DNA from 2 places in the Undibacterium sp. Ji42W genome. Region 2 is predicted to be linked to the other one. Evidence: riboswitches for the same ligand, from Rfam matches in the RefSeq annotation. Region 2 holds a riboswitch; the other holds the start of a gene.

Region 1 (16,329 bases), on a different contig from region 2:
GCCGTGCTGCTGGGTAGAATGTTTAATCGTATGGCTACTGGCCGCGAATGTGGTTTCAAAACGCGAGTAATGAAAGGTGTGTCCGCGCAATTCGCCCTGCGGTGTTGCCAGGACCTGAGCCCCCAGTGCTGCCAGCCGTTTTTGCATGATGACTTTGCCCGGCAATATGCCAGCCATGGACCAACTTTTTTCCTGTTGATCCACCAGGCCTTCGGTAATCGCCATCATGCCGCCGCACTCTGCCAATATAGGCATGCCTTGCGCATGAGCGGCGTGCAGCGATGCCAGCCATTTGCCAGCCTGCGTCAGTATCTCTGCATGCAATTCAGGATAGCCGCCAGGCAAATACAGGGCATCCGCTTGCGGCGGTATTACTTCATCCGCCAAGGGTGAAAAGAAAACCAGCTCTGCACCCAGTCCGATCAGGCATTCAATATTGGCTGGATAGATAAAAGCAAATGCAGCGTCACGCGCGATGGCGATGATCTTGCCTGCCAGGTTTGCACCTGACTGAGATACATGCTGTGATGCATGTTCGCGCAATTCAAAACTGGTATCCGGCAAAGCATCCCAGGCTTGCATGTCGATTTCCAGGCTGTCGGCCATGACATCAAGTATGGCTTCAATGCGGTCCACTTCTTGCGGCAGGACCAGGCCCAGATGGCGTTCTGGTAAGGCTTGCTCTTGACGGCGCAAGCTGCCGAGCAAGGGTATATCGCGCATGGCAGTCGCTACCATATTGGCATGACCTTCAGATGCAATACGGTTGGCGATGACACCAGCCAGATGCACAGGCCCAAAATCTCGCAAACCCATGGCCAGTGCACCGACAGTCTGCGCCATGGCAGAGGCGTCCAGCACCGCCACAACAGGCACGCCAAAAGCACGCGCCAGATCAGCCGATGAGGGGTTGCCGTCATACAGGCCCATGACGCCTTCGATAAGGATAACGTCAGCATCCAGTGCAGCGCGTGCCAGCATGCCTTCAGAATCAGCCTGCCCTACCATCCACAAATCCAGTGAATGCACGGCTGAACCACAAGCACGTTCCAACATCATGGGATCGATAAAGTCTGGCCCGGTTTTAAATACGCGTACTGTCTTGCCTAGCTTCACCAGCTTGCGTGCCAGTGCTGCAGTAGTCGTGGTCTTGCCCTGGCCTGAAGCAATGGCCGATATCAGTACTACCTTGGCGCTGGGCCTTACCATTCCACGCCTGCCTGAGCTACGATGCCTTCTTTAAAAGCATGTTTGATAACATTAATTTCTGTGACAGTATCGGCAATGGCGATAATCTCTGGCAAGGCACCACGACCGGTGACGGCGACGTGCTGCATCTCTGGCCTGCCATCGAGGTCATCGATAACCATCTGCAAATCCAGGTAATGGTATTTGAGGGCGATATTGAGCTCATCCAGCACCACCAATCCTATCGTAGGGTCATTCAAAAAGCGTTTTGCCTGTTCCCAGGCTGCAGCGGCTTTTTCCATATCGCGTTCACGGTTTTGGGTGACCCAGGTATAGCCCTCGCCCATGGCATGGAATTCCACTTCATCAGGAAAACGGCGCAGGAAAATTTCTTCGCCAGTCGACATCGCGCCCTTGATGAATTGCACTACGCCTACCTTCATGCCATGCCCCATGGCGCGCATGACCATGCCAAACGCGCTGGAGCTTTTACCCTTGCCATTGCCGGTATGTACCAGCAAGACACCAGTCTTGCGCTGGGCTTTCTCTATCTTTTCATCCATCATCGCCTTTTTGCGCTGCATGCGGCGTTCATGACGGGTGTTGATGTTGTCGGTCTCGGCATCCGGCTTTGGTGGCATTGCACTTGTCATGGTGATAGTTTCTCGTTATTTTCAGTTTTGAGGCAGGAATATGGTTTGCCCGCCATGTATGAAGCGTTCTATTGGGTGCCCCAGACAGATACTGAGTTGGGATGCACTGAATATGTCGTCCGCTGGCCCGGCTTGCCAGCTACCATCTCCCATCAGCAACAGGGCGTGGGTGGCAATGCGATAGGCCATGTTGAGGTCATGGCTGACCATGACGACGGCCTTGCTTTGGTGTGCATCTGCTTTACTGCACAAGCGGGCAAACAATTGCATGACGCTGACCTGGTGACCAAGATCAAGCGCACTCGCGGGTTCATCCAGCAACATCCATTTGGCATCCTGGGCCAGTAAGGCGGCAATCGCGACGCGCTGCCTTTCACCGCCAGACAGGCTGCGCACGTCGCGCTCTGCCATTTCGGCGACATCCATTTCGCGCAAGGAAGCCATGGCAAGATCCATGTCGTCATTGTTTTCCCAGTAATGCGAATTCTGGTAAGGATGACGGGCGCTAAGTACCGTATCCAGTGCAGAATAGCCAAAGGCATCCACCCTGCCCTGCGGCAAGAAAGAACGCTCACGGGCCAGTGCCGTCAATGCCCAATCTTGCAAAGGTTTATCACGCAAATAGACCTGGCCACTTTCTATAGGACGCAATCCGGCAAGTGTGCGCAGCAAGGTACTTTTGCCAGCACCATTGCGGCCTATGATGCACCAGCATTCACCTGGTTGTATTTGCCAGTTGAGTTCACGCACAAGTACACGCTTGCCTACCGATAAATTCAGGTTGCGGATATCCATCAGCGCCTCCGCAACTGATGCAATTGCAGCAGGAACATCGGTACGCCTACCAGGGCAGTAATAACGCCAACTGGCAACTGCTGTGGCGCGACCACGGTACGGGCCACTGTATCTGCCAGCACTAGGAAACAGCCACCAGCCAGGGTTGCAGCAGGTGCCAGCAAACGGTGGTCCGGCCCCCAGGCAAAGCGGCAGATATGCGGCATGATAAGGCCAACAAAACCTATACTGCCTGCATTGCTGACCGCACTCGCGGTCAGCAATGCAGAGCATAAAAACAGTAGTTGCCGCAGACGACCAATATTGACACCCAGGGTACTGGCATTGTCGGCATACATGGCTGCGACATTAATGGAACGCGCATTGCGCACGACGAACAGCAAGATGGCGCCAAGTATCAACCAGGGCAGGTAGCGTGACTGAGTATTCGACAGATCACCTATCATCCAGAACACCATGCCGCGCAAGCGGCTGTCTGGCGCAATCGACAGCATGAGAGTGATAATCGCACCGCAACCGGTAGCGACGATGACCCCAGTCAGCAACAGGATAGGTGCACTGCCATCGGCACTACCGGCACCGCGCAAGTCGCGGTAAGCAAGGCCAAATAACAACAGCGCAACGGTAATCGCACCGGCAAAAGCAGCCACATCGACCAGCCAGAATGCACCGAAAAACAAGATGGTCGCCAGCGCGCCGACAGATGCGCCACCGGATATGCCGAGGACATAAGGGTCAGCCAATGGGTTGCGCAATAGCGCCTGCATCATGACGCCGGCAAGCGCTAGCGTAGCACCGGTCACAAAGCCAGTCAGCGCACGTCCCAGTCGCAAATCCAGCAAGCTGCCGGGCAAGGTAGTTGGCGGGCCGCGCAGCAATTCCAGCAAGGCTTGCCATAATTCAGCAAAGCTCAGAGATACTGAACCGCAAACGCAGGCAATCAATATGCTACCTACGGCGGCGGCCAATAAAATAGGGAGAACCAGACCAGCACGTTGAGCGACTGCCATCCTGGGGGATTGCTTGCGCTGTCGTGCAGAAAAAAAAGACGCTATCATTGGTCTGGTCCAAAGGTAAAAGGTTTTGATGTGCAGCATCTTTTAAAAACCAGACCTGCACATCAGCTTATCAGCTTGCTGATGTGATGGGCAATGCAGCAATATTCACCACATCACTTCACATCAATGCCAGACTTATTTAAAGCCGTAGTTCACGCCAACAAATACATTGGAACCGGCGGTCGCATAGCCTTTTGCCAGTTCATAGTCCTTGTTCAGGGCATTATTCCAGCGTGCCAGCACCGTTGTATTTTTTGCGATTTCATAGGTTGCGTACAGGTTCAGCAACTGGTAGGAAGCAAGAGTTCTGCTGTTAGCAGCATCATCAAAACGCTCTCCAGAGAAGATCGTTTCCACACCAATTTTTGCGCTTGGTAAAGCATATTCTGCGGCAAAAGTACCATGCTGTTTGGAGCGACGTGCCAGGCGTTTGCCTGTCGTGTCATCTTTAGGATTCTGGAAGTCAATGGAACCACGCAATGTCAAGTCAGCAAAACGAGTGTTACCACCGATACTCAAACCAGACAATGTCGCTTTATTGACGTTGCGCGCGCAACCAAAAGTATAACCAGGAGGACAATCTATAGAACCGGCAGAAATCAACAGATCGGTTGCCTTGTTTTGATAGTACACCGCACTTAACTGAGTATTACCTTGCTCAAAATACGCACCGATTTCTGCATTCTTTGCTTTTTCCGGTTTATTGGTGGCCACACCATAATTAGGGTAATACAGTTCATTGAAAGTTGGTGCGCGGAAGCTGGTACCATAGCTGGCATTAACGCGCAAGGCATCCGTGAAACGATAACCGTAAGCTACGCTGCCAGTCGTATTGGAGCCATATTGTGAGCTGCGGTCATTGCGTATGCTTGCACTGGCCAGATGAGCGTCTTGCTTGAGCACATAAGATGCAGCAAAGGAGTTTGTCGTCCGCTTGCCATTTAGAGCCAAAGTAGGTGTATCGACGTTTTCTTCCCGTGTTTCAGCGATGAGTTGCAATGTGTCCTTGCCGATACGAATATCATTCTGGAAGCTAAGGCTATCCTGGACAGTGCTAATCTGACTGTAGCTATACTTTGTGCTCGTAACAGATTCTGTCGCCCCTTTGTCGGTGGCTTTGGCTACTTGCAGTGAAGCAGTCCAATTATCAGTAAACTTGCCACGACCAAATACGGCCATAGTTTCCAATGTCGAAATTGAACGGTCTTCACGATTTAAGCCTGAATCATATTGGGCATTATTACGGCTGTGCAAAATACTCGCGCCGAGTTCATAACCCTTGCTAAGTTCCCACACCAGACGGCCATTGAAACTATCCAGTTTGTAGCCATCTTTGTCAGGGTTATAGCCAAAATCCGCTGTTGGCTTGGTCGCAGAAAACCCCTCGCTCTCTTCATGGCCGGCATTCAGGCTGAGACTGAGATTATCGGCTATCGAACCAAAGAAACCTGCCTGCAATTTACGCGTGCCGTAGCTACCCAGGCCAGCCGATACGGTAGGACTGATAGCGCCAGTACCTTTTTTAGTGAATATCTGAATAACGCCACCCATGGCATCAGCACCATACAGACTAGACAATGGGCCATACACGATTTCGATACGGTCGATCTGTGACAACGGGATGGAAGACCAGGTAGCGCCACCAGTAGTAGATGAACCGATGCGCACGCCATCAATCAACACCACGTTTTGCGCATTATTACCACCGCGCATGAAGACGGAAGCTGTCGTGCCAGGGCCACCGTTGCGGGCGATTTCTATGCCGCGCTGTTGCTGCAGCAGATCAACAACGGAAGCAGCGCCGGATTTGGCGATGTCTTCTGCATTGATGACGACGTTATCAGCCAGCACGTCCTTGGCGGCTTGAGTCTGGCGACCAGCGGTAATCACCACGCTGGGAGCCGTGCCTACAGCAGCGGTTTGCGCAAAAGCGATGGTGGAAGGGAATGCAGCGGCAATAGCCAGGCTGAGGGCGAGCGGTTTGAATGCAGATGTCATGATATTTCAGAAAAATGGAGCAAGTGGCCGACGTCCCCGCAGGCTACTTTGAACAAAGCAATAAGGACAATTTGACGTCAGCAACAGGGCCACGCAGGCAGCCTGCACTGTCAGGATTTCACCTTGCCTCAACAAGGCAATTGATGCGTTTCTGTTTAACGAAAGTTCCCCGTCCGTATTGCTTCACTTATTCTGGCCGGTATCCGGGCTGACAAGTATCACCATCTGACCTTCCCATGCACATAGCACAGTGGTATTGGAAAATGGCTGGCTGCGTTTGAACCACATGATGTGAAATGAGTTCAAACAATTTCAAAAAATTGAAATAATCGCAGCAACTTGTACACCGTTGCGGGGGCAGCACACTTTAGCAAGAGCTGAGTGTTTCCCGTTTAACCGCAGATATGAGTATATCCGCGAGCACCAAAACTCCGCCATTCTATAGACAGATGGGGGTAGCCGCAAGTTTGGAAGGTTTAAAAACTGACGCAGCTCAGTTTATTAACTTATTGAAAACAAAGCAGATTTGCTGCAAGTCGGGCAAGAATTCAACTCAGATGGGCGGTCTTGGATATCCACGCAGTCACAAGTTCAGTATGCAATTCAGACATTTCTGAGAGTTGTATACCTACGTGATAGACCTCGCCACTGAGGATGGCATGCCTGACTGTGCCTTTGCAACTGACTTTGTAAATCTGTGATTCCTGAAAAATGCCGGGGATTTCTATCAACATGGGGTAACTGCGTTGCGGCATCAGGGTTTCTGTCGTATGCAGCAGCACACCCTCGGCCGATATATTGACCAGCTTGGCGAGAACCAGTTTGCCGTCAGGCAATTTGACACCTGCGCGCCATGTCACGGTAATGCGTGGGGATCTCCTGAGTTCTATCATGCGATGACCATGGGGCACATGGATACTTGTCAGTCTTGCGTAAATACTATCTGCATTAAGTATGAAATACCAGTGTTTCCTGATATTCACCAAAGGCAAGACTGCGGTTTTGTGCACAGACCAGCTCTGCCAGTTCCTCGGCCCTCATACCTGCCCGCCAGACCAACAACATGCGTATGACACCGGCGTGGGTAACAACAATGGCTTCCGGTATATTCAGTGCACGTATATCATTCAGCCAGTTGATTACACGTTGCGCCAGGTCTATGGCAGATTCAACGCCACCGGGCTTGTAGCTGGCGGGAGCTGCAGCCCAGGCATCTATGTCGGTTCTTGGAATCGCATCCCAGGCTTGCATTTCCCACGCACCGAAATTGAGTTCTTGCAAACGCTCGTCAAATACAGGTTCTATGTACAACAAGCGGGCCAGCTTGGCACAACGTTGCAAAGGGCTGGAAAATACGGGCAAACCTGCTTGCAGCTGACTGGATAATTTCTGCGCCAGTGAAACACAGTCAGCATCAAAGACATCGACATCCGCTTGTCCATAGCACAGACCTTCTGCTATTCGCGGTTTGGTGTGCCGGAGTAAATGCAGGAGCATTTCATGCCACCTGAAAAGCCAGCAAACCCAGGTAGACAGCCACTTCGGCCACCTGCTGGGTAGCCCCCAGACAATCACCCGTAAAGCCGCCTATCCTGCGCTGGAACATACGCGCCATACGCCAAGTCAGCAATAACACCACGCAAAGGGCCAACAGAAGCGAATACAATGGAAAAGGAAAGAAACACAGCAGCGCTGCGCCAGGCAAAAGCACAGTCAGGCAGGCGACGAAAAATTCGCCATTACTCATCTCCTGCGCGAGCGGCTTGGCTTTGCCTTCATGCCGCGCATAGGACATAAGCCAGATCAGGCTGCATGAAGCCAGCCGCGAGAAGGGGTGGGCGAGCAGCAAGGCAGGTACCACTGTCGAGGCAGGCAAACTGACGAGCAAAGTCAGTTTCAGGGCCAGCATCAGTAAAATACCTATGGCACCATAGGCACCGACGCGTGAATCCTTCATGATTTCCAACACGCGCTCTGTCGTCATGCCACCGCCAAAGCCATCGCAGACATCTGCAAAACCATCTTCATGAAAAGCGCCTGTCAGCAAGACGCCTGCGATAGTAGATAGCACCACTGCCACCGCATGTGGCCACAATTGCGCAGCGGCTGCATAAACACTTGCACACACTGCCCCTACGATCCAGCCTGTTGCCGGGAAATACCGTGAAGACTGGCGCAACCAGTCAGGCTCAAACCCTACCCAGGCTGGTATGGGGATGCGGGTAAAGAACTGCAGGGCGATGAAGAATAAGCGTAGTTGATGCAAACCAGCTCCTGCAATATGTAAAGTTATTAGGGCTTACGAAAAATTGTCCCAGCAAGGCGTCAGCGACAAAGACAGTACTTTAGTACGGTTAGGAGCTGCAACGCAGTTGGGGCATTTTTTCGTAAGCCCGAATTGTTTAGTCGCCGCTCTTTTCGCTCACCTGCGCAGACGCAAAAGTCGCCATCTGGTTCAGAAAATTGACCGCAGCTTGCAGCATAGGATAAACCAGCGCTGCGCCCGTACCCTCGCCGAGGCGCAAGTCGAGTTGCAGCACAGGCTTGACCTGCAAGGCCTGCAACATACGGGCATGACCACTCTCGTCAGACTGATGTGAAAACACACAGTAATCGAGTATTGCTGGCTGTATCCTGGCTGCCACCAGCAAAGCGCCGGTCACGATAAAGCCATCTATCAGCAAGACCATGCGGCGCTCTGCCGCGGCCAGCATGGCACCGACCATGGTCGCGATTTCAAAACCACCAAAAGTAGCCAGCAAATCTGCAGGCTCTTCTACATTTGCATGCAAGGCCACCGCAGCTTCAATGACAGCCTGTTTATGGCGTATGCCTTCCGCAGACAAACCTGTGCCTGCACCTACACAATCCGCAACAGGAACACCCGTCAGTTTGTGCATGAGTGCGGCCGCAGCCGTGGTGTTGCCTATACCCATCTCGCCAAACCCCAGCACATTGCCAGACAAACCAGCGACTAGTTCAGCACCATTTTGCATGGCAGCCTGGCATTGAGTAGCAGTCATTGCCGGTTCTTTGGCAAAATTGCGTGTGCCATTGGCGACTTTCATGCTCAACAGTTTTTCACGCGGGCCAAATTCATGATTGACCCCAGCATCCACGACATGCAGAGCGATGTCATTCTGCCTTGCAAAGACATTGATCGCCGCACCATTCGCCAGGAAATTCTCTACCATCTGCCAGGTCACGTCCTGGGGAAAAGCAGAAATACCCTCAGCCACGACGCCATGATCACCAGCAAACACGATGATGGCAGGCTCACGCAACTCCGGCTGTGTGCTTTGCTGTATCAAACCTATTTGCGCCGCCAAATGTTCAAGACGGCCAAGACTGCCCAGAGGCTTGGTCTTGTTGTTGATAGCGGAAGTGAGTTCGGCTTCAAGAGCTGGATTAGCGGTTGCAACAATGTTAGGATTGAGCATATCAGACGATCAATAGTAAAAGCGATCAAGCAAAATCACTACCCAGGTGGCCAGCGCTATCAACACTGTCAGCAAGACAGCGGCACTGCCAAAGTCCTTGGCGTTCTTGGACAAGGTATGGCGTTCCAGCGAGACGCGGTCGACCACCGCTTCTATCGCTGAATTGATCAACTCTACAATCAGGATCAGTACCAATACCACGATCATCATCAGCTTTTCAAAAGCCGATACTGGCAAAGCCAGAGCGATGATGGCGCCAGTAACGACCAGTACCAACTCCTGACGGAAGGCATGTTCGTTTTTCCAGGCGGAACGTAAGCCATCTATGGAATAAAGGATGGCCGAAAATATACGGCGCAGACCACTTTTGCTTTTAAATTCGCTGACAGCTTGTTCTTTTTCAGACATTTTTATTCCTTAAACCCACACTTGAATAGTATTGCAGATGAAGACCAGGTAGCTAGTCTCCACTCAGGTGGCGAATTTTACAGGACTCTAAGTCGGTAACAAGCAGATTTACTTATTGCAAATCAATTTCTTGCGCGCCAAAAGCGCGCTCCATACCCTATCTTGCTGGATATTTTGTATTTTGGCGACGAAGCCGTGACGCGCATTTCACATTGTGGTATAACTTATATATTGCAGCGCACCAACCATAATATGAAAAACGATACGCCCGCCTCTGATAAAACGTCCATACAGGTCATAGAACGCATGGTGTCCTTGCTGGACGCCCTGTCGCGTTACCAGGACCCGGTCAGCCTCAAAGAGCTGGCTATCGTCACAGGCTTGCACCCCTCCACTGCCCACCGCATTCTCAATGATATGGTGCTTACCCGTTTTGTAGACAGGGCAGACACTGGTTCTTATCGCCTGGGGATGCGCCTGCTGGAACTGGGCAATATCGTCAAAAGCCGCTTGAATGTACGTGAGGCTGCGCTGGAATTCATGCGTGCCCTGCACCGCCAGACCAACCAGACTATCAATCTCTCTGTACGCCAAGGTGATGAAATTGTCTATATAGACCGGGCTTTCTCCGAGCGCTCAGGCATGCAGGTGGTGCGGGCAATCGGTGGCCGCGCCCCGCTGCATCTGACTTCAACAGGCAAACTCTTCTTGTCCCTTGATGAACCGAAGGCGATACGCGCCTATGCGACCCGCACCGGCCTGGCTGGTCATAATAAAAATTCGATTACTGATCTCGCCAAACTGGAAAAAGAATTGGCGGCTGTGCGTGAAAACGGCTATGCCAGAGACAATGAAGAACTGGAACTGGGCGTGCGCTGCATGGCGGCAGGCATCCATGACGACAGCTGCAAAATGATTGCTGGCCTGTCTATCTCTGCGCCTGCAGATCGTCTGCAGGAAGAGTGGCTGAGCAATCTGACTGAAACAGCAAGACAGATTTCATTGACACTGGGCTATGTCGTAGGCAGGTGAGCCAGTCTGACATATCAAGTCTTTACAACCAACTGGCTCTTCATGTGTTTTTGCCTTAGCCAACATATTCGATATAGTCGATCCCATTCTGGATGACGCCGATGACCTTGACCTTGTTTTCCTGCCCTTCGGTAAAGCTGGCCAGAGTCCCGGCAAAACTGATCTTATTGGTCGTTAATTCATTTTTCCAATAATCATAGCCAGCCTGATCAGGGATGCGCCCTAAAATATTCTTGTACAAGGTCGTCAGGAAAGTATCTACCGAAGGATTTGCACCGTACAGGGTCTGGAATTCTTTTGACTGCATGAATCCTGCCGCCACCGTTGTCAGGCTGGAACCCTTGTCCATATCCTTGATCCAGTAACCAAGGCCCGCCAGGTCTGGCGTGCGGCCAAAAGCAGCCTGGTAGATACGGTATGCCTGTCCTGCTATGCCGTCGATGTCCAGCGCGACAGACAGGTCTGCAAATTTGAGTCGCTCCACATTGCTGAGTGTGTCCATGCCCTGTGAATTGGGCTTGGCTACACTGAAACCGCTACCGCTACCCGTGACCGTAAAAGCCGACCTCAGGCCTGAGTATAGCGCGGTGTCCATACCCGCGCCACCATCAATCACATCATCACCGCCACCGCCGCGGAACAGATTACTGGTGGCATTGCCTGTCAGCTTGTCATTAAAGGCTGTGCCTATGATATTTTCTATTGTTGCATCAAAGGCGATGGACAAATTATTGATGGCTGCGTCGCCATTCGCAATGCGGCCTACAGAGTTCAAAGAACCCGGCGTCAGGTTGATCGTCACACCAGCGCTGACCTTGGATACGTCTATGGTGTCAACACCACCTGTATCGTTGATGATTTTTAGCGTACGGCCATCGACATCGCTATAGGCATAGATGTCATCACCCGTGTGATAGGCCTTGGTGCCATACAAATACTTCAAAGCCAGCATGTCGTAAGTGGCAAAAAATTCGCCCTGCTGGTTTTGCGCAATGGCATTATAAGACATGACAGAAATCCAGCTGCTGTCCTCCGAGGTCGCCAGATAATTGCCTGCCTCTGCACTCGGCGGTTCGCCTGCATTGTAGTTGCCGGGGTGGTTAAGCCCCAGTGCATGTCCTATCTCATGTATCAGTATCTTGTAGGCCTCGCTCCCCTTTTCATAGCTCACATTCATATACGTGGTTGCCATGAACAAATCGCCGCTGCCAGCAGAAAATGCGGTACCGTCTGCCGTTGGCACAGGTAGTTTGGCGTAACCTGCGCTTTTTTCCTGGATATTGTTTGCCAACCGGATGCCGGACTGAATATCGGTGTCAGCAACTTCCTTGAATGTCACATTCAACACTTGGGAGATTTCGGTGAAGATCGCCCTGGCTGCGGCCATTTGCTCAGCTGTAAACGCTTTGAACCCATTTTTATCTGAGTCGGAAGCATAAGAGGCTGGTGCTTTAATGAAGCTGTAGCTTATTTCTACCGGCGTACCCAAAGCCTTGCCCGCGTTCCAGCGGTAATTGATATCATCAATCAGTACATCTATTCTGTAGTCGCCCGAAAACGGCTTGGCAATAACGGTCTTGTCTGGCATGACTTCACCTCTTCAATAAGTAAGATCAAGTGAAATATCAGGAAAATTGACGTGACACAACAGCACAAACAGCGAAGCGGATACCAAGGGGGATAAATTATTCTACGCCACAAAATAAGCACGCTTGTCGTGAATCCGATACAAACCCAGGGATCAATAGTTAAAGTGTGTTACGGGATTTGTAGTGCCATGGCGCGCTCTTGATCGGTGGATGCGAGATGAATGCGAGACGGGTGCGAGATGAATGCAAGAATGATTTCGGGCAAGCAGATTCGGAATATAAAAACTTGAATTTCCGCAATGCTTGCGCTTGCCGCAAAAAAAATGCCCTTGGAAACAAGGGCATTTTTTGTTGAATATTGATGTTAGCAAGATTTATTTATAAGCACCCGCACCAACAAAGTAGTCATCAATTTTTTCAAAATAACTGGACTTGGTTTCCAGAGCCTTGGTCACAGGATTTGGCCATTGATAATCTATCCAGCCATCGTTCTTGGTTTTAAGCACGGTGATCATATCTTTGATGATGGGCTTGCCTTCAACTTTCAAGTCGATCAAATTCTTGCCTATCATTTTTGGATTTGCGCCATGCGACAAATTCATACCATTCATGTCATACACAAACAAGTACAGATCACGGTCATGAAAATCCTTGTTGGATGCATCATTGAAATCTGCAAAGGCTTTTTCCTTGCCATTTTTCTTGATGTGGGCGATTCCTTTTTTAACCATGGCCTGAGCTTGGGCAGTTGTGCCGCGCTCTTCTCTTGCCATTGCTGACGATGACATAAAGAAACCCATTACTGCCAACAAAAACAGTTTGCTCATTAATTTCATGACTTCCTCCTTGGTGTAGCCAGCCTTTTAGCCAGCATATGTGTTTATTGCTTTGCAGAACCAATCATTCATGACTTGTGCTTTACAGTCCAGCAATAGTCACTGTGCAGTGCAATAAATTTGCCTTTCTTTGCAATTACTCCATCTATAGCATAGTGCAAGAATTTATTTGTAGTTGAGCAAATTAACAACACCCTCCACATCATCCAGACGCCTTACCAGTTTTTCCAGCTCTTTTGCCTGCCCCACCGTTTGCACGCAGCCTTTCAGAGTGACGAACCGGCGCTGGCCTTCTATCCAGATGCTTGTCTCAACAAAACGCCCATCTGCTTCTATGGCGCGTTTTACCCGGGGAATGATTTCCTGATCGTACAGGTAGGAGTTTGGCAGGCGGCACTGACCTGACTGGTAGCAGCTAGTGCCGCGCTCTATTCTGGAATGTGCCTCGGACCTGGCCTGCGCCGCAGTCAGCAAAGGGCCTTCAGGCACTGCACAATCGCTGATGGCATGAGTCACTTTGAGGAAGGGGTCGTTGAAGTAATTGCTGCGAGGCTCTTCAGCGGCAACGGTGGCAGCACCAACAATAAGTACTGACGCAAAAAACAGATGGCAGGTAAATTCTTTTAGCGGCATGCAAACCCCCGTAAGCTGTATGCGCTGCAAACTGGTAAAAACAAGAAATTACATATTAACCATCTTTCAATCAACATGCTTGTTTCATAAAAAAGCCAGCACCTGCTGGTACTGGCTTTCTGACTAAAACAAGGGAGTCGTTAGATTTTCGCCCCAAAGCGATCAAAACGTGGCGAATAGTACTGGTCGCCATTCAGTGAGTACATCAGGCGTTTTACCTGACCAGTAATAAGCTCACGCTTGACCAGGCCTATGTAGCGGGAATCCTGGCTATTGTCGCGGTTATCCCCCAGCATCATATATTCACCCTCAGGAACTTTGACGGGCGGGAAAGAGCGCAGCGCTTCACGCTCTGGCATGACGATCATGTCATGTTGCAGGCTACCCAGGCGTTCTTTGTAAACCAGTTGCTGACCTTTGTATTCGCGTTTGGGCGTCAGATGGTCATCACTACGGGGCTCCAGAGCTTCATAGCTGGCGGCGACACCATTGATGAACAGCTTTTCTTCGCGCATTTCCACCACATCACCAGGCACGGCAACCAGACGTTTGATGAGGCGCACACCATCTGCTGGCGAAGTAAAGGTGACCACATCACCACGTTGAGGGTCAGCCACATGCTTGAGGACAACATCAGTAAACGGCAACTTGACGTCATAAGCCAAACGGTCACAGATGACACGGTCCCCTTCTAGCAGGGTTGGATACATGGAACTGGTCGGCACGAGATAGTAATCAGCCAGTGCACTTCGCACAAAGACCATACCCAGCATGAGTACGATGAAACCTTTATTGTCAGCTAACAGTTTCTTGAGCTTCACAGCAATCTCCAATGACAAAGCAAAAAATATAAACTAATAAATTACCCTTGCCCTGCATAGACAAAAAAATACCCCAAAAGTTCGGGGTATTTTTAAGCATGTTGCAAAAACTATCTGAACAACAGATTAAGCAGATTATTTTGCATGCATCAGTGCAACAGTGGTGTCCAGCATACGGTTGGAGAAGCCCCATTCATTATCATACCAGCTGGATACTTTAACCAGACGGCCAGATACTTTTGTCAGTGTTTCATCATAAGTACTGGAAGCTGGATTGTGGTTGAAATCAACCGATACCAATGGTGCAGTGTTGTAATCCAGAATGCCTTTCAGGGCGCCTTCAGATGCTGCTTTCAGGATCTGGTTGATTTCTGCCACAGACGTATCACGGGCAGCAACGAAAGTCAGGTCAACGACGGACACATTGATGGTGGGTACGCGCATGGCGTAACCGTCGAGCTTGCCATTCAGCTCTGGCAATACCAGGCCAACGGCAGCTGCTGCGCCAGTTTTGGTTGGGATCATGCTCATCGTGGCAGAACGGGCACGACGCAAGTCTTCATGCATCACGTCAGTCAATACCTGGTCATTGGTGTAGGCATGGATAGTCGTCATCAAACCATTGACGATACCAATAGCATCATTCAAAGGCTTGGCCAAAGGTGCCAGGCAGTTGGTTGTGCAGGATGCATTGGAAATGACGGTATCAGTGGCTTTCAACACACCATGGTTGACACCGTAGACGATAGTTGCATCGACATCTTTGCCTCCTGGGGCAGAGATGATGACTTTTTTCGCGCCACCAGCCAGATGGGCAGAAGCTTTTTCTTTTGTTGTGAAGAAGCCCGTGCATTCCAGCACGACGTCGACATTCAATTCACCCCAAGGGATATTGGCGGGATTACGCTCTGCAAATACCTTGATCTTGTCGCCATTGACGATCATGGTATCTCCTTCGACCGTGACTGTGCCTGGGAACTTGCCGTGGGCTGTGTCGTAACGGGTCAGGTGGGCATTGGATTCTGCATTGCCGAGGTCATTGATCGCAACGATCTGGATCTCGTTCTTGAACTTGCCACCTTCGTAATGAGCGCGAAGGATGTTGCGGCCGATACGGCCATAGCCGTTGATTGCGACGCGAATCGTCATGGTTCTATCTCCAAAGGACTAAACAACAATAAATACAATAGGTGAAACTTTAAGACCTCTCAACACAGAGGCACAGAGGCACAGAGGCACAGAGACACAGAGACACAGAGACACAGAGGACTGCAAGAGAACGGCAAAAGCTATTTTGCTTAGGTGAATTATTATTCATCAGCTTTTCTCTTGCCTTTCTCTGTGTCTCCGTGTCTCAGTGGTGAGTTTTTCGGTCTTCAAAATACGTCTAATGCAAAGACAAAGGCGTACGCATGGCGTTGACGGATGCCATCAGCACCGACAAATCGCGCCAGCCGTAACTCACTTCCATCAAATCCATGCCATCCCAGCTAAATGCCTGTTCTATCAACAGCGCGCCGCCCAGTTCCTCGTAAAAATTGCGGGCGATGTCGTTGCCGGATATGACCCACACCAACAAACTCTCTGCGCCTTGCGCCTGCAAGGTACGAGCTACTTTGTGCAGCATGCGGCGACCTATGCCAGAACGTTGCCAGGCAGGTCGCAGATATACAGCGGTCAGCTCGGCCTGCATGCCCAACTTGGTTTCAGGCAGCATCATACCGGATGCAAAGCCGATGATATGGCCTTCGCTCTCAGCCACATACACACAGATGCGGTCTTCTGCCTGCGACATGGCTTGCAGGATTTGCCGCCATTGCAGCATGCTGTCTTCTACACGCATTTCATCCAGATAATGATCCGGGATCATGCCACGGT
Region 2 (16,329 bases):
ATGACGGTGGCCTCGAAGACAACCAGAGCCTGCTTGACGCCAGCCTGGCCGCCGCCGACCTCGTCATCTGCCAGACCGGCTGCATCAGCCACACCGCCTACTGGCGCGTCAAGGATTTCTGCAAACGCACCGGCAAGCGCTGCGTCTTCGTAGAAAATCCCAGCGTCTCATCACTGGCACGCGGGCTGGAAAAATTCTCGGAAGATGAAGCAGCAAGTACAGAAATGGCCAGTCAATAAAACCAGCAAAATCCTCTGTAGGAGCGGCTTCAGCCGTGAACAGAAAATACAGCAATGGCCAGCACCACACACGTCCCATGCAGCAAAGTGCTAGCGGCTAAAGCCACTCCTACGAATAGCTAGACCTGCCTATCAGCAATGCACTCAAATCAACTCTATACTCTGCAAATTCAAATAACTACTCTCCCGTATCGTCGTCACAAAATCACTGAGATACGCCTTGGAAGACAAATCCGGCAGGCAGGCTGCATACAGCCTGCCAGTCAGCCCATCTTTAGTAATACGTTTGGGCAGCACATAATCGCGGTTCACATAATTTTGTGCTGCCCACACCGGCAAGGTAGCAATGCCGCGCTTGCTGGCGACCAGTTGCAGCATGGCGACTGTCAGCTCGGTCGTGCGGCGTGTGGTGTCTATACCAGCGGGCTTCAAGACTTGGCGCACCACGTCCAGCATTTCATCAGGTACAGGATAGGTGATCAGGGTATCAGTCGCAAAGTCTTGCGCCACCAAATAATCACGCTTGGCCAGCGTATGGTCCTTGGCAATCAAAGCGACAATCTCGAAACGGAACAGAGGATGGTAGGCTACACTTTCATCGGCATCCATTTCGGACACGATGGCGACGTCTGCCTTGTGGCTATACAACAGCCCCACAGGGTCAGCCTGGAAACCGGAGACGATATCCAGTTCCACCTCAGGCCAACGCTGGCGGAACAAATCCATGGCAGGCATGAGCCAGTCAAAGCAGGTGTGGCATTCTACAGCGATGCGCAATTGCCCCGCCACACCCTGTGCCAGACGCGCCAGGTCGCGCTCACAATTGGCGACTTGCGGCAAGACACTGTCCGCCAGTTGCAGCAGGCGCTCACCGGCAGGCGTGAAGCGTATGGGCGTCGTCTTGCGCTCAAATAGCGGCACGCCATGATGCTCCTCGAGCAACTTGATCTGGTGCGACAGGGCAGACTGGGTGACATTCAGCAAGACCGCAGCCCGCAATAAATTGCCGGATTCACGCAGGGCATGCAGGGTTTTCAGGTGGCGGAGCTCTAGTATCGATTGCATTATGAATGAAATTCAAGTTAATTCTTAAAATATGTCGTTTGAATCATAATCAATTCTAACCCATCATAAGATTAATATGATTGGAGAATAGAAATGACTGCACACAGCTTAGGTTTCCCCCGCATTGGCGCCCAAAGAGAATTGAAATTCGCCCAAGAATCCTTCTGGCGCGGTGACATCACCGAAGCCACCTTACGCGAAACCGGTAGCGACCTGCGCGCCCGCCATTGGGGTTTGCAAAAGCAGGCAGGCCTGGATTTGGTCAGCGTTGGCGACTTTGCCTGGTATGACCAGGTCTTGAACACCCTGGCCCTGCTGGGTGCCCTGCCCCGCCGCTTTGGCTTTGATGCCAAACAATTGACGCTGGCAGACTATTACGTCGCCGCCCGTGGCAACCCCCAGCATTTTGCGATGGAAATGACCAAGTGGTTTGACACCAATTACCACTATCTCGTACCAGAATGGACAGTAGACACCAGCTTTGATGGCGGCACAGACTGGCTGTTTGAAGAACTGGCACAAGCCCAGTCCCTTGCCCATGCAGTCAAAGCCACCCTGATTGGTCCATTGACTTTGCTCTACCTCGGCAAAATCAAAAGTGGCCTGACACATAAACTGGACTTGCTGCCCAAAATCATCCCCGCCTACCAGCGCCTGCTGGCGCGCCTGCAAGAGCAAGGCGTGGAATGGGTGCAAATCGATGAGCCTATCCTGGCCCTGGACCTCGACAGCATCTGGCTTGATGCCTTTATATTGTCCTACAATGCCCTGGCGCAAAACACACCCAAGGTTTTGTTGTCCACTTTTTTTGAATCAGTACAAGAGCGGGCTGCCCTGCTGCATGCCCTGCCCATCGCTGGCCTGCACCTGGATCTGGTACGCGCACCACAACAATTGACCACCCTGCTGGTTAACTGGCCGCAAGGCCGCGTCTTGTCTGCCGGTGTCATTGATGGCCGCAATATCTGGCGTGCCGACCTGAGCAGCTTGCTGGCCGACTTGCATGCAGTCCACGCACAACTCGGCGACAACCTGTGGCTGGCTCCAAGCTGTTCCTTATTGCACGTCCCTGTCGACCTCGCAACAGAAACCGCACTCGATGCAGAAACCCTGAGCTGGCTCGCCTTTGCCACACAAAAACTCGATGAAGTCGTCGCCCTGAAACAAGCACTGAATGGCAATGCAGATAAAGTCGCACATCAGTTTAAGGCCGCTGACCAGTCCATCGCCAGCCGCCGCAAATCAGTCCGCATCCACAACCCCATCGTGCAAAAACGCCTGGCTGCGATCACCGAGCAGGATGTGACACGCCACAATGCATTCAAGCGGCGCATAGGCCAGCAACAGCAACGCTTTGCCCTGCCCCTGTTTCCCACGACCAGTATAGGCTCCTTCCCGCAAACCAAAACCATACGCCAGGCCCGCGCCACCTATAAGCGTGGAGACTTGTCGCACCTCGAATACCTCGAAGCCATGCGCGCAGAAATCCGCCTCGTCGTTGAGCAACAAGAAAAACTCGACATCGACGTACTGGTCCACGGTGAGCCAGAACGCAATGACATGGTTGAATACTTTGGCGAGCAACTCTGGGGCTATGGCTTCACCCTGAACGGCTGGGTACAAAGCTATGGTTCACGCTGCGTCAAACCGCCCTTCATCTATGGCGATGTATACAGGCCAGAAGCCATGACAGTCAGCTGGAGTGAATATGCCCAGAGTCTCACCAGCAAACCCATGAAAGGCATGCTCACCGGCCCCGTCACCATGCTGCAATGGTCTTTCGTGCGCGACGACCAGCCACGCTCCACCACTGCCCTGCAAATCGCTCTGGCCCTGCGTGAAGAAGTTGCCGATCTCGAAAAAGCCGGCATAGGCATGATACAGATAGACGAACCCGCCTTCCGCGAAGGCCTGCCGCTGAAACAGCAAGACTGGTCCGCCTATCTCGACTGGGCTGTGCGTGCGTTCAAGCTGAGTTCTGCCGTCGTCAGGGATGACACGCAAATCCATACCCACATGTGCTATTCAGAATTCAACGACATCCTGCCCTGGATAGCCGCCATGGATGCTGACGTCATCACCATAGAAACCTCGCGCTCGGACATGGAATTGCTGGATGGATTCGGCGAATTCGCCTACCCCAATGACATCGGCCCCGGCGTCTACGACATCCATTCACCACGCGTGCCCAAGGTCAGCGAAATGCAAAGGCTGCTACAAAAAGCCCGCAGCGTACTCCCCGACGCCCGTCTCTGGGTCAACCCAGACTGCGGCCTCAAAACCCGCGACTGGCCAGAGACAATTGCAGCGCTGGAAAACATGGTACAAGCAGCCAAGTTGTTGCGGGCGACTGTGGCGGTGGATGATGAGGAGCATCAGGACTGCTGTTAAAATTAAAGCGGTGTCAGTCAGTGACTACCTGACACCGCTTCGAACTCACAAAAGAAATTCAGTTTCAGCTAATCCAGTTTTTTTATTTCTCCCTGAGCGTCCAACCCAAATGACACCAGACGGTCCATTCGATCAGGGTGATGTTTTTGCAAGTAATCAATATTCGCATATCCTTCTGGTACAGTGATATTCTGAATATTCATTTTATTCATTACACCAACTGTTGCAACCCACACCCGGTCGTAAAAAACAGGTTCGTGTCCGAGTCTGGTTACATACTCATTCACATTTATTTTTTTAAAAAACTGCCGCTGTTCCGACAATAATTGATTGGAACCCTCATAGCGTAATTTATCACTGTCCAAATACGTCATTTGGTCCGCGGACGCTTTCCCAGTCAAATAAAGTGCCAGATAGTCCTCATACTTTTTATTTATTTCCCGGATATTCCATTGTTCAGCACTACCATGCCAGATAACCAATGCAGAAGGCCGGATTGTTTTTCTTTTTGCAGCTGTAAATACATAGTTTGCGCATGAAGACATACACAAACTAGGCACTTCGACCTCAATCTGATTATCGTATACCCAATGGCCAAAAACAATGCCGAAGTGCGCATCTCCTCCCTGGGAAGTAATGACCAAACGTTCTACTTTTTTGTCCGCCGCAGCAGAAATAAAGTCATTGACCGTTTCATCAATGACACCCAAATAAAGACCAACATTGCCTAAAAAATAGAATTTCGCAGGCGTCCTGTTTTTTTCAGGTTTAGATTCACCAGCCATTGCACTCATTGATAATGCTGTCATTGTCAGCAAGACTGCGAACTGCTTATATAATTTTAAGTACATGAATTCAAATAAGTTTTTCGTGAATAAATTTGTTTGGCATTTAAATAAGTCACCCCAGGATAAAAAATATTTCATCTTAAAGCGGCAGATTTAAATGATGAGTTATGAGCTATGTTTTACACTCTCATCAAAATCTAGGATACTTCACCCACATCGGCGTCAACGTTGTCACATGAGGCGGGCAAGACAACAAAAGTTCAACATCAGCCAGATAGGCAGCATAGCTTGGCTGTATCTAAAAATTCGTGGTTTGTATTGATTGTTTATTTAAAGTACTCAGTAAAATGCTCTGCTTCAATGCGATTATGCCTCCATGCCAGATTACCAGTGCTCCGCGCTCAATAATTTTTCTGTTTGTAGCGGGAAAGACATAGTTTGCACATGCAGACATGCACAGGGTCCGGACTCTTAAATCCAGGCTATGCTCACGAACCCAGTGCGCTAATTTCAAAGCAAAAAAAAACTTCTCCACCAGTCGAAAAAATGATCATGCTTTTCGCCGGGGTATCTTTGTTCTTCTCAAGAAAATCATCAATGGACTTTCCATTTATTTGACCAACAAAAATGAGGTCATTTTCTGAAGCATTTTCAGACACCGTTTCACCTGAAGCTTCCCAAGCTTCAGATACCAGCGTCCATGACAACAAGGCACAAATAACAAACAGCTTCATTGAGGCCTCCAAGTGGTCAATATCAAAATAACAAAACCCATTTTAACTTCACCTTGAATTTTTTTCACCAATTAACGTTTACGTTAACGTCAATTCTTGTGCTATTCTAAAAATAACAGGTGCATAGCCCAATCTCTTGGGTTGTGTTAAACGGGAAAGTGGTCGTCCTGATCGCTGTCACTAGCAAGTGACAGTAGCTATCAAGACCTAAAAACGTGTTTACGATCTGTAGCGAGCAGGCGTCAGCGGAGTAAGGGTAACAAAAACGCAGCGCAAAAAGCGGAATGTACTTAAGTACATGAGCATTTTGAGCAGCGCATGAACCCCGCATCGCTACAAGTTGCGCTCGCGCAGTAAGATCGTAAGCAGGTTTCAAGCCCCTGCTGCCTCCGCAACGGTAAGCAAGTGCGGTTACATCATCCACGCCACTGGTCATGCATGACTGGGAAGGCGATGTAACAAGACTTGCAAGCCCGGATACCGGCCTGTTGATCGCTGAGAAAAACATTGCGGAAGGCGGTGTTTGGGATATGGCATGGCACGCCTGATGGCGAGCGGGTGCTTGTCTTCAATGCTGTTCTTTCACTGTTTTTTCCCAAGGTCTGGTCACGTACGGAAGGTGCGTGGCGGGTGTGCATCCACACGGTGCATGTCCATGGTCAGGATGGTTGCTGCGGCAGGTTTTCTGCATGCGGTGGTCATCCTGTTTTCAGGCATCAGTGCGGCTCTTGTTGCGGGCATAGCCCGCCGTGAATCCGTGCGCAATCAGGAAGGTTCAGGAAAGCATCATGGCAACTCTTACCCAGGTTCCCAACGTCAAACTGCTCATCAACGGCGAACTGATAGACTCCAAATCCACGCAATGGCGCAATGTGATCAACCCGGCCACGCAACAGGTGCTGGCCCATGTACCATTCACCACGCCAGATGAAATGCAGGCCGCAGTCGATGCTGCCAAGGCCGCTTTCAAGACCTGGCGCAAGACGGCAATAGGCACACGCGCCCGCATCTTTTTGAAATATCAACAACTGATACGTGAAAACATGGCCGAGCTGGCCGCATTGCTGACAGCCGAACAGGGCAAGACCCTGGCCGATGCTGAAGGCGATATCTTCCGTGGTTTGGAAGTGGTTGAGCATGCGGCCAATATCGGCAACCTGCAAATGGGCGAAATCGCCAACAACGTTGCCAGCGGCGTCGATACCTATACCCTGAACCAGCCGCTGGGCGTGTGCGCTGGCATTACCCCTTTCAACTTCCCGGCCATGATACCGCTGTGGATGTTCCCGATGGCGATTGCCTGCGGCAATACTTTCATCCTGAAGCCATCCGAGCAAGATCCCATGGTCACCATGCGCCTGGCGGAGCTGGCCATGCAGGCTGGTGTACCACCTGGCGTGCTGAATGTGGTGCATGGTGGTGAAGACATCGTCAATGCGATTTGCGACCACCCTGATATCAAGGCCGTGTCCTTCGTAGGATCTACCCGCGTAGGCACGCATGTGTATAACCGTGCGACACTGGCGGGCAAACGTGCGCAATGCATGATGGGTGCCAAGAACCACGCCATCGTCCTGCCAGATGCGAATAAAGAACAAACCCTGAACAATCTCGCAGGCGCTGCCTTTGGTGCGGCTGGCCAGCGCTGCATGGCACTGTCCGTAGTAATTCTGGTTGGTGAAGCCAATCAATGGGTGCCAGACTTGCTGGATCGCGCACGCAGTCTCAAGATCAATGCGGGCGCAGAAGCCAATACCGATATAGGCCCGGTCATTTCCTGCACCGCCAAAGAAAGGGTAGAAAGCCTGATCGCCCAGGGTATTGCTGAAGGAGCGACACTGGTGCTGGATGGCCGCGCGCCACAAGTGCCTGGTTATGAGCATGGCAACTTCGTTGGCCCTACGGTATTCACCGGTGTCAAGCCCGGCATGCGCGTGTATGAAGAAGAAATCTTTGGCCCTGTGCTGTGCATCATGCAGGCAGATACCCTGGCAGAGGCCATCGCCATTATCAACGCCAATCCTAATGGCAACGGCACAGCGCTGTTCACCCAGTCTGGCGCTGCCGCACGCACTTTTGAAGAAGATATCGATGTAGGCCAGATCGGCATCAACGTGCCTATCCCTGTGCCTGTGCCGCTGTTTTCATTTACCGGTTCGCGGGCATCCAAGCTCGGTGATCTGGGGCCGTATGGCAAACAGGTCATCCAGTTCTACACCCAGACCAAGACCATCACGGCCCGCTGGTTTGATGACAGCGTCAGCGCTGGCAAGGTGAATACGACCATCTCGCTCAAGTAAGCGGACATCCTAGTCACGGTGGTTGGACAAGTGCAAGTGTGCATTTTTCCAGTTTCCTGGCTAGGCGTGACGACGACGCAGACTAGCGTCTGCTAGGAGGAACAACAACGGCAGGGAGCTGGAAAAGTGTGCAATTGCACTTGTAGCGCTCTCAGCATGTCACACCTTATTGAAAGCGAACAATGGTTAATACACTACTTCATCTATTGACTGCCAATAGCGGTCAACTACCGGGGCTAGGATAATATGGACTTCGATCTTAGTGAAGACCAGCGCGCCTACCAGCAATCTGCCCGCAGCTTCGCGGCCCATGAAATGGCGGCGCAAGCCGCGCATTGGGATGCCACTTCCCACTTCCCGCTGGACGTCATCGCCCATGCCGGGGAGCTGGGATTTTGCGGGCTATATGTGCCAGAAGAACTGGGCGGGCTGGGCCTGACGCGGCTGGATGCAGCCATCATTTTTGAAGAGCTGGCACGAGCCTGCCCTTCAACCACGGCTTACATCACGATACACAACATGGCAAGCTGGATGATTGCCACCTGGGGCACGCCGGAAGTGCAGCAGGAATGGGTACCCAGGCTGGCCGCAGGCAAGAAACTGGCCTCCTATTGCCTGACCGAAGCTGGCTCAGGTTCTGACGCAGCATCACTACGCACCAGCGCCCGCCTCGATGGTGACAGCTATGTCCTCAATGGCAGCAAAGCCTTTATCTCTGGCGCGGGTGCCACCAATATGCTGGTCGTCATGGCGCGCACGGGTGGCGATGGTGCTGGCGGCATCTCTGCCTTTACGGTTCCTGCAGATTTGCCCGGTATCAGCTATGGAAAGAAAGAAGACAAGATGGGTTGGAACAGCCAGCCCACCCGCACTGTCAATTTTGACCAGGTACGCATACCGCGCAGCCACCTGCTGGGTGAAGAAGGCGCAGGCTTTCGTATTGCCATGCGTGGTCTGGATGGTGGCCGCATCAACATCGCCACCTGCTCCATCGGTGCAGCGCAATCGGCCCTCAATAGCGCGCAAGCGTATATGAATGAACGCATGCAGTTTCAGAAAAAACTATCTGATTTTCAGGTACTGCAATTTAAGCTGGCCGACATGCAAACCGAGCTGGTCGCAGCCCGCCAGATGGTCAGACTGGCAGCTAGCAAGCTCGACAGCAAGGCCGACAATGCCTCGGTGTATTGCGCCATGGCCAAGCGTCTGGCAACCGACACCGGCTTTGCCGTCTGCAATGAAGCTCTGCAAATCCACGGTGGTTACGGCTATATACGCGAATACCCCCTGGAGCGTTTCCTGCGCGATGTCAGGGTGCACCAGATACTCGAAGGCACGAATGAAATCATGCGCGTCATCGTCGCCCGTCACATGCTAAACCAACCCGCAAGCGAGGAATTTTTATGAGCCACCACAAAAATTATAGTAACTACACCAATCTGCAATGCGAAATCATAGGCCACACTGCCCTGGTCACCCTGGTCAACCCGCCCGCCAATACCTGGACGGCTGCGGGTTTGCAGGCATTGACGCAACTCGTCAATGACCTCAATGCCGATGCAGATATCTATAGCCTCGTCATCACGGGCTCAGGCCAGAAATTCTTTTCAGCAGGCGCAGATTTGAAACTGTTTGCCGATGGCGACAAGGCCGTGGCACTGGACATGGCACACCGTTTTGGTGAAGCATTTGAAACCCTGAGCCGCTTCCGTGGTGTTTCCATCGCTGCCATCAATGGCTACGCCATGGGCGGTGGTCTGGAGTGCGCACTGGCTTGCGATTTGCGTATTGCCGAAACCCAGGCGCAAATGGCCTTGCCAGAAGCCGCAGTCGGCTTGCTGCCCTGCGCTGGCGGCACGCAAAATCTTGCATGGCTGGTCGGTGAAGGCTGGGCCAAGCGCCTGATCTTGTGCGGTGACCGTGTCGATGCTGCCACTGCCCTGCGCATAGGCCTGGTCGAAGAAGTCGTCGCCACTGGCGGCGCACTCGAACATGCCCTGGCCCTGGCCAAACAGGTAGGCAAGCAAAGCCCGAGTAGCGTCAAGGCATGCAAGCAACTGATACAAGGCGCACGCCAGCAACCCATGAATACCGTGTTGCCACAAGAACGCGAAGCCTTCCTGGCCTTGTTTGATACCGCCGATCAAAAAGAAGGCGTCACTGCCTTTCTGGAAAAACGCCCTCCCGTATGGAGGAATGCATGAACGACGCCCCTGTCCTGTTCCACACCCTGCCTGCCGCCAATGGCATGCAACTGGGCGTGGCCACCCTCAATTCAGAAAAAACCCTGAATGCCCTGTCCAAAGAGATGGTGCAATTACTGGGCAAGCAATTGCAAGCCTGGGATGAAGATGACACCATCGCCATGGTGGTCTTGCAGGCCGCTGGCGAAAAAGCATTTTGCGCAGGCGGCGACTTGCAAAACCTGTACGCCAGCATGCGCGAGCATCATGCATCGGATAAAAAAGATGACTTGCTGGGCAATGCCTACGCCCTGGACTTTTTTGAACAGGAATACCGTCTCGACTATCAAATCCATACTTACCGCAAACCCATCTTATGCTGGGGCCACGGCATCGTCATGGGCGGCGGCATAGGTTTGATGGCTGGCGCCAGCCACCGCGTTGTCACAGAAAAATCCCGCCTCGCCATGCCAGAAATTGCGATAGGCCTGTTCCCGGACGTAGGCGGCACCTGGTTCCTCAACCGCATGCCGGGCAAGCTGGGTTTGTTCCTGGCGTTGACGGGTGCGAATATCACTGCCAGCGACGCCGTATTTGTGAAACTGGCCGACCTGCAATTGCCGCACGAGAGCAAGGCAGAACTACTGGCCCGCCTGCAAGCCTGTGAATGGAGCAAGCAGGCAGAACACAATGAGCTGAGTAATCACCTGCGCCTGAGCCATATCCTGCATGAGCAACAGCGCAGTGCTGGCAGCTTGAGCAGCACAGGTCCATTGCGCCAACATTTTGACCTCATCAATCAACTGTGCAGCGCCGCTGACCTGAGCACCATCATCAGCAATATCTGCCAGCTTGATGCAAGCGTAGTCAACGACGATGTGTGGCTGCAAAAAGCCATCGCCAGCCTGCAAAAAGGTAGCCCAACCTCCGCTTGGCTGGCACATGCCTTGCAAGAACGCGGCAAACATTTGTCGCTGGCAGAAATCTTCCGTATGGAACTGGTGGCAGCACTCGCCTGCGCGCAGGGTCATGATTTTGCGGAAGGCATACGGGCCTTGATTGTCGATAAGGATCAGAAACCGCAATGGTTGCCGGGTACTTTGGATGCGTTGCAGCCGCAAGATGACGAGCGATATTTTGCGCGTCTTTGGATGGCAGATCAGCATCCTTTGCGGGATTTGGGTGCAGGTGAAAATATCCAAAAGAGAGCTGCGTAAGTATCAAGCCGAGGTCCGTAGGTTGGGCCGTTCCTCGCTAGGCTACGGTTTACCAGCCCAACACTGGGCCTTAAATAAACGAATACGTTGTTGAAACGCCGAGTGTTGGGCTGATGAGGCGTAGCCCAACCTACGATCGGACCAACCTGCGGAAAACGCCCGCCAATCTGAACACAGAACACGTAAAACCAGGAGATAAACATGGCAAACCAATCCAAAATCGCCTTCATCGGCCTCGGCAACATGGGCGCACCCATGGCCCTTAACCTGCTCAAGGCAGGCTACCCGCTCACCGTCTTCGACCTTTCCCCTGCCGCCCTGAAAACACTGGCAGACGCCGGTGCCCTGGCCGCAGGCAACGCAAGGCAAGCCATAGAAGGCGCAGACATCGTCATCAGCATGCTGCCCGCCAGCCGCCATGTAGAAAGCCTCTACCTCGGCGGTGAAGGCATACTCGCCCACATCGCCAATGGCGCACTGATCATCGACTGCAGCACCATCGCCCCCCAATCTGCCAAGAAAGTCGCGCAAGCCGCAGCCGCACGCGGGCTGGCGATGGTCGATGCCCCGGTATCCGGCGGCACTGCAGGCGCAGCCGCAGGCACGCTGACCTTCATCGTCGGTGGCAGCACGGCCGATCTCGAACGTGCCCGCCCTGTCCTGAGCGCCCTGGGCAAGAACATCTTCCACGCAGGCGAACACGGTGCCGGACAAACCGCCAAAATCTGCAACAATATGCTGCTCGGTATACTCATGGCAGGCACGGCAGAAGCACTGGCGCTGGGTGTAGCGAATGGGCTTGACCCCAAAGTCCTGTCCGACATCATGAGCAAAAGCTCAGGCCGCAACTGGGCGCTGGAACTGTACAACCCCTACCCCGGCGTCATGGAAAACGCCCCCGCATCACGCGGCTACACCGGTGGCTTTGGTGTAGACCTGATGCTCAAGGACCTGGGTCTGGCAACCGAGGCGGCGCTGGGTAGCAATTCCAGCATCCCGTTGGGTGAAGCTGTGCGCAACCTGTATGGCATCCATAGCAAGGCCGGGGCTGGTGGCAAGGATTTTTCCAGCATACTTGAGCTGCTGAAGAGTAAAGAGTAAAAAATGATGGGGATGGGTTTCATCAGCAAGCCGAACGCATGAATCCTCAAGCGAAACCTATCTCCTGATTTATACAGTACTCATTCCAGTTGCAAGACTTTGAAATTATTCCGCCCCGCCTTCTTGGCCAGGTACAAGGCTTCATCCGCCTTCTTCAACATCTCGCCAGCATTGGAATTATGTTCTGACGAAATCGCGACACCTATGCTGGTGGTTACCATCAGGGGTTTGCCTTCTATCTCAAAAGGGGTGGTCATGGCTTGCACGATTTTGCTGGCGACCATGTCGGCTTCGCTGTGCATGTTCAGGCCTTCGAGGACAATAACAAATTCATCGCCTGCCAGGCGGCCTGCAAGGTCGGTTTGGCGTATGCAGTGCTTGAGGCGGCTGGCAAATTCCTGCAAGACCAGGTCACCGGCATGGTGGCCCAGGCTATCGTTGATGCTTTTGAATTTATCAACATCCAGGAACATCATCGCCATCAGGCGGCCTGTGCGTCGTGAACGGGCGCTGGCCTGCTCCATTCTTTCATTGATCTGGTTGCGGTTGGGCAGGTCGGTCAGGGTATCGAACCTGGCCAGGGCCAGCAATTGCTGCTCTACTGCTTTGGCGTCACTGATGTCATTGACCAGTGAGTTCACGCCGACTACTTTTCCATTGCCATCATATTGTGGTACATAGGTGGCATGATAATGTCCGGTCCGGCCTGCGACAGTAATTTCGGTTTCAAATTCGGTTTTTTCACCGGCCATGGCGAGTTTGTAATGCACCTGATGTTCCTGTTGCATGGCACCCGACAAGAGCGACAATACAGGCTGGCAACGTATCTTTGACAGGGGCAGATCGAACCAGGCTTCATAAGGGCGGTTCACGAATTGATAGCGGTTTTCACTATCGATGAGACTGACAAAGGCCGGGATATTGTCGGCAATGGTGCGCAGCAAACCTTCGCTGGCGGCCAGCTTGAGCTCTGCTTCTTTGCGGTCAGTGATGTCTATGACCATGGAATAATAGCCCAGGGTTTCGCCTGAGGTATTAATGTCAGGTACATACTCGTATTGCAAAAACCGCTTGATGTCACGTTCAGGTGCATAGCGTTCGAATGACACTTTTTCGCCGTGCAAGGCGCGGTCTATCTTGTCTTTTAATTCCAGATAAGTTTCTTCGCCAAACACTTCGGTGATGGTTTTCCCCAGCAAATCTGCTGGCTGCAGGCCAGGGATCAAACCATAGCTGCGGTTACAGAATTGATAGCGTTCACTGGCATCCACATAGGCAATCATTGCCGGCATGTTATCGGTAATGGTGCGTACCCGTTTTTCACTGCGCGTCAGGTCATCTTGCACGCGCTTGAATTCAGTAATGTCTTCCACCAGAACAAAAAAACCATCTACCTTGCCGGATTTATTAACGTCCGGCACATAGGTCACCCTGTCCCACTCCCAATAGCCATAGCGTTCAACGCGGCGTTCGAAACACGTCCACTCGCCGTTCAGCACTTGTGTCACATAGGGTTTGGTCTGTCGGTAAAAATCAGGGGTAGATATCTCCTTGATGGTCTTGCCCAGGGTTTGCTGGGCTGTCAGGCCAAACAGATGTTCTATGCGTTTGTTGACGAAGGTATATTTTTCCTGATAGTCGATATAACCAATGAAAGCCGACATATTGTCAGCGATGAGGCGCAATTTCTTTTCGCTGGCGCTCAGGGCTGCCTCGGCATCCATGCGCTTGATCATGGCATCATCAAATGCCTTGGCAAGATCGCCAATCTCGTCTTTGGGATAGTGTGTATTGGCCTGTGCCGCAGGCAAAACTGCTTCTGCACCGTTGACCTTGTTACGCAGTCTTTGCAGTGGCGTCAGTTGCCAGTACATGAACCACCAGACCAGCAAAAGAAAAACCAGGAGCAAGGCTGCTCCCGCCAGCACGGCGTCCCGCCTGACTTTTGCGACCACGCTAAAGGCTTCATTGGTAGGGTAGACACCGGCAATCAACCACTCTACCGATTTAAGCCGCCGGTAAGACAAGATGGATTCATCTTTGGTATTGTCATTGGTGGTGAGACTGCCATCCAGCATGGCAAGTGCATTGTCGGATATTTGATTTTTATCTGGCATGTCACGTATGCTTCTCAACACACGCCTTTGGTCAGGGTGAGTGACGAACACGCCGTCCGTTGTGACCACATAGAAATAACCACGGTCACCAATTTTGGCCGTTGCCAGATCAGCCAGAAAACTGTCCTGCGTCAATTCTATGGTGCCGATCAAGACCAGCAGCATGTGACCGCCTGGGTCAAATACGGGTACACAAATAACTACCAGGGGCCGGCCTGAGATTCCACTCTTCAACGGTGGAGAAATGACGATCCTTTTCTGTTTCAATACTCTTTGAAAATAGTCGCGGCTACTGATATTGAGTTTGCCGCGTGTCGCGGGATTATCCAGATTAGCCAGCAGTTCACCCTGTAGGTCAAATACCGTGAGGTTATCAAACAAGCCATCCAGGCTATGGTGCTGCGCCAGAAAGCTCTGGATTTTTTCTGTACCGATATCGTCGGAACCCAGATCACTCGCCAGACGTATCAGGGCATTCTTCCTGAGTTCGACTTTCTGGTCGATTTCGTTGGCAGCATTGGCAATCAGGCTTGATTGCCTGGCGATGATGAGTTTTTCCAGAGCGCTTTCAAATACCGATGAAGCCAGCGCATAGAGCAAACCCAGGGACAAGACAAAGAAAATCGCCACCGCCATCGTCAGGCGGGTTTTCAGGGTGATATTCCGAAAGCGCAATAGTCCTTTGGATGACATATCTTTCGACAATGTGAATGAATCCCGGTGACAATATTAGCATTCACTTACTTGTTGACAATCATAATTCAGGTAAAACGTGGTATTCCAGACCGGTAGCTCAAAATCGTCCTTCATTTTTACCAAATTCAACAATTCCACCTTCAGGAATAAGCCCCCAGGCGATCGTCCGTGAGGCAGGACAAGGGTGCTGTTCCATCTTGCGTGACTGATGTATCAACGACACAATTGGCAGGTGCGGCTGACTCAATTTGCGATACCGGCTGTAGTGGCGCCAAGAGTTGGTGCACGTCTTTTGTGTGCTTGTGTGGGTTTGATGCCGGCTCATAATCCACATTGTGATTGATGTCCTGACTGAAATACAGCCACGGGAAGGCAATGCTATTGTCATAGCTGGTATAGTTAGAATTGTCGTAATCAGTAGTGGTATTGTCCACTGGACCGCCCACCTGTTTTGCTGCAATCTGGCGTGCCCGTTCTGCCAGTTGACGGATATAAACTTGCACTTCCGCTGGTACAGCCTGCCCGCTGGCCTGGTATTTTTCCAGCATCCTGATACCAGCCTGGGTTTCATAGCGCAGCTTTTCCAGCTTGAGTTTTTCTTCTGCCGCGTTGGCTATTTGGAAGTCTATATTGCGCAGGTCTTCAGCTTTTTGCGTATCCAGGAAAAAGGCCAGGCGTATCTTCAGGGTCGTTAGCGCCGCCGCTGCGCCGGGACGTGTAAACAAGCCCAGTATCTTGCGGTTTTCGCTGAAGCTGGCACGGACCATGTCATCGACAAAACCGGGGCAAGCCAGCACCAGGGCATCCAGCGTGGCACCAGAAAAATCAGGTAATAAACGCGCTACCTGGCCCTCTAGCAATTGCCGTCTGCCTGCTTGCAACTGATCCAGTGCGATGGTCTGTCGGGAGATTTCTGTCTGCATGGCATGCAAGGAATTCTGCAAACCCTGCAAAGCCAGTTGCATGTCTGGCAGCGTTGGGTCTATGGTCATGGCATTGTTGATCTTCGCGTCAGACATTGGCTACCTCTTGATGGGTTTCGCCGTCTTCACGGCGGGATTGAAAATAATCAATAAAATACTGGCGCAGACCGGGTTTATGCATGTCTGCATGCCATTCCAGTGCCTGCCCTGCGCGCATGCTTAAATCCGTCCAGGGATTGAAGCCCAGATCAGTGATTTCATGCATGCGCAAAAAATAACGCCTGTGCAGTGCTTCTCCATGCCACAGGTGACGTATCTCCCCCTGCACCACACCCAACCTGCCTTGTACCCGCTCGTAAAAGCGCTGCCCCCAGGCTTGCAAGTGGGCGATCTGGGCATGGTCATGTTTCAATGCATTCTGTATGCAAAAATTGTAGTCGCCATAAATCGCATGTGCCATGAAATGGTCGGCACTGCCAGATATCGCCGCCTCATACAAACCCACGCTGTCAAACAAATTGCGCCGCATTGCCCAGCCATAACCAGTGTGCCCATGGGTATCATAGCGCCCGGCA

The links. A riboswitch is a leader RNA that binds a small molecule or an ion and turns the genes downstream of it on or off. The one in region 2 is predicted to bind cobalamin.
Region 1: another riboswitch for cobalamin. It lies ahead of ACO0LG_RS21105 (TonB-dependent receptor domain-containing protein); the one in region 2 lies ahead of ACO0LG_RS17585 (CoA-acylating methylmalonate-semialdehyde dehydrogenase).

Annotation. Positions count from the first base shown of each region.
Region 1 is NZ_JBMPOV010000010.1:29,857-46,185, forward strand. Features, by position in the region: gene ACO0LG_RS21085 (cobyrinate a,c-diamide synthase) at 1-1,209, opposite strand, end outside; gene cobO (cob(I)yrinic acid a,c-diamide adenosyltransferase) at 1,203-1,841, opposite strand; gene ACO0LG_RS21095 (ABC transporter ATP-binding protein) at 1,863-2,636, opposite strand; gene ACO0LG_RS21100 (FecCD family ABC transporter permease) at 2,636-3,646, opposite strand; gene ACO0LG_RS21105 (TonB-dependent receptor domain-containing protein) at 3,830-5,692, opposite strand; cobalamin riboswitch at 5,870-6,135, opposite strand; gene ACO0LG_RS21110 (PilZ domain-containing protein) at 6,241-6,585, opposite strand; gene ACO0LG_RS21115 (histidine phosphatase family protein) at 6,641-7,189, opposite strand; gene ACO0LG_RS21120 (adenosylcobinamide-GDP ribazoletransferase) at 7,191-7,958, opposite strand; gene cobT (nicotinate-nucleotide--dimethylbenzimidazole phosphoribosyltransferase) at 8,095-9,132, opposite strand; gene ACO0LG_RS21130 (diacylglycerol kinase) at 9,142-9,540, opposite strand; gene ACO0LG_RS21135 (IclR family transcriptional regulator) at 9,793-10,572, shown strand; gene ACO0LG_RS21140 (M57 family metalloprotease) at 10,628-12,160, opposite strand; gene ACO0LG_RS21145 (cache domain-containing protein) at 12,536-12,997, opposite strand; gene ACO0LG_RS21150 (BON domain-containing protein) at 13,163-13,630, opposite strand; gene lepB (signal peptidase I) at 13,771-14,451, opposite strand; gene gap (type I glyceraldehyde-3-phosphate dehydrogenase) at 14,587-15,600, opposite strand; gene ACO0LG_RS21165 (GNAT family N-acetyltransferase) at 15,839-16,329, opposite strand, start outside.
Region 2 is NZ_JBMPOV010000007.1:337,933-354,261, reverse strand. Features, by position in the region: gene ACO0LG_RS17615 (DUF2325 domain-containing protein) at 1-239, shown strand, start outside; gene ACO0LG_RS17610 (LysR substrate-binding domain-containing protein) at 384-1,307, opposite strand; gene metE (5-methyltetrahydropteroyltriglutamate--homocysteine S-methyltransferase) at 1,398-3,695, shown strand; gene ACO0LG_RS17600 (hypothetical protein) at 3,764-4,621, opposite strand; gene ACO0LG_RS17595 (hypothetical protein) at 4,972-5,217, opposite strand; cobalamin riboswitch at 5,538-5,720, shown strand; gene ACO0LG_RS17590 (hypothetical protein) at 5,824-5,958, opposite strand; gene ACO0LG_RS17585 (CoA-acylating methylmalonate-semialdehyde dehydrogenase) at 6,006-7,517, shown strand; gene ACO0LG_RS17580 (acyl-CoA dehydrogenase family protein) at 7,764-8,924, shown strand; gene ACO0LG_RS17575 (enoyl-CoA hydratase) at 8,921-9,721, shown strand; gene ACO0LG_RS17570 (enoyl-CoA hydratase/isomerase family protein) at 9,718-10,917, shown strand; gene mmsB (3-hydroxyisobutyrate dehydrogenase) at 11,119-12,018, shown strand; gene ACO0LG_RS17560 (diguanylate cyclase domain-containing protein) at 12,099-14,828, opposite strand; gene ACO0LG_RS17555 (hypothetical protein) at 14,972-15,850, opposite strand; gene ACO0LG_RS17550 (hypothetical protein) at 15,843-16,329, opposite strand, start outside.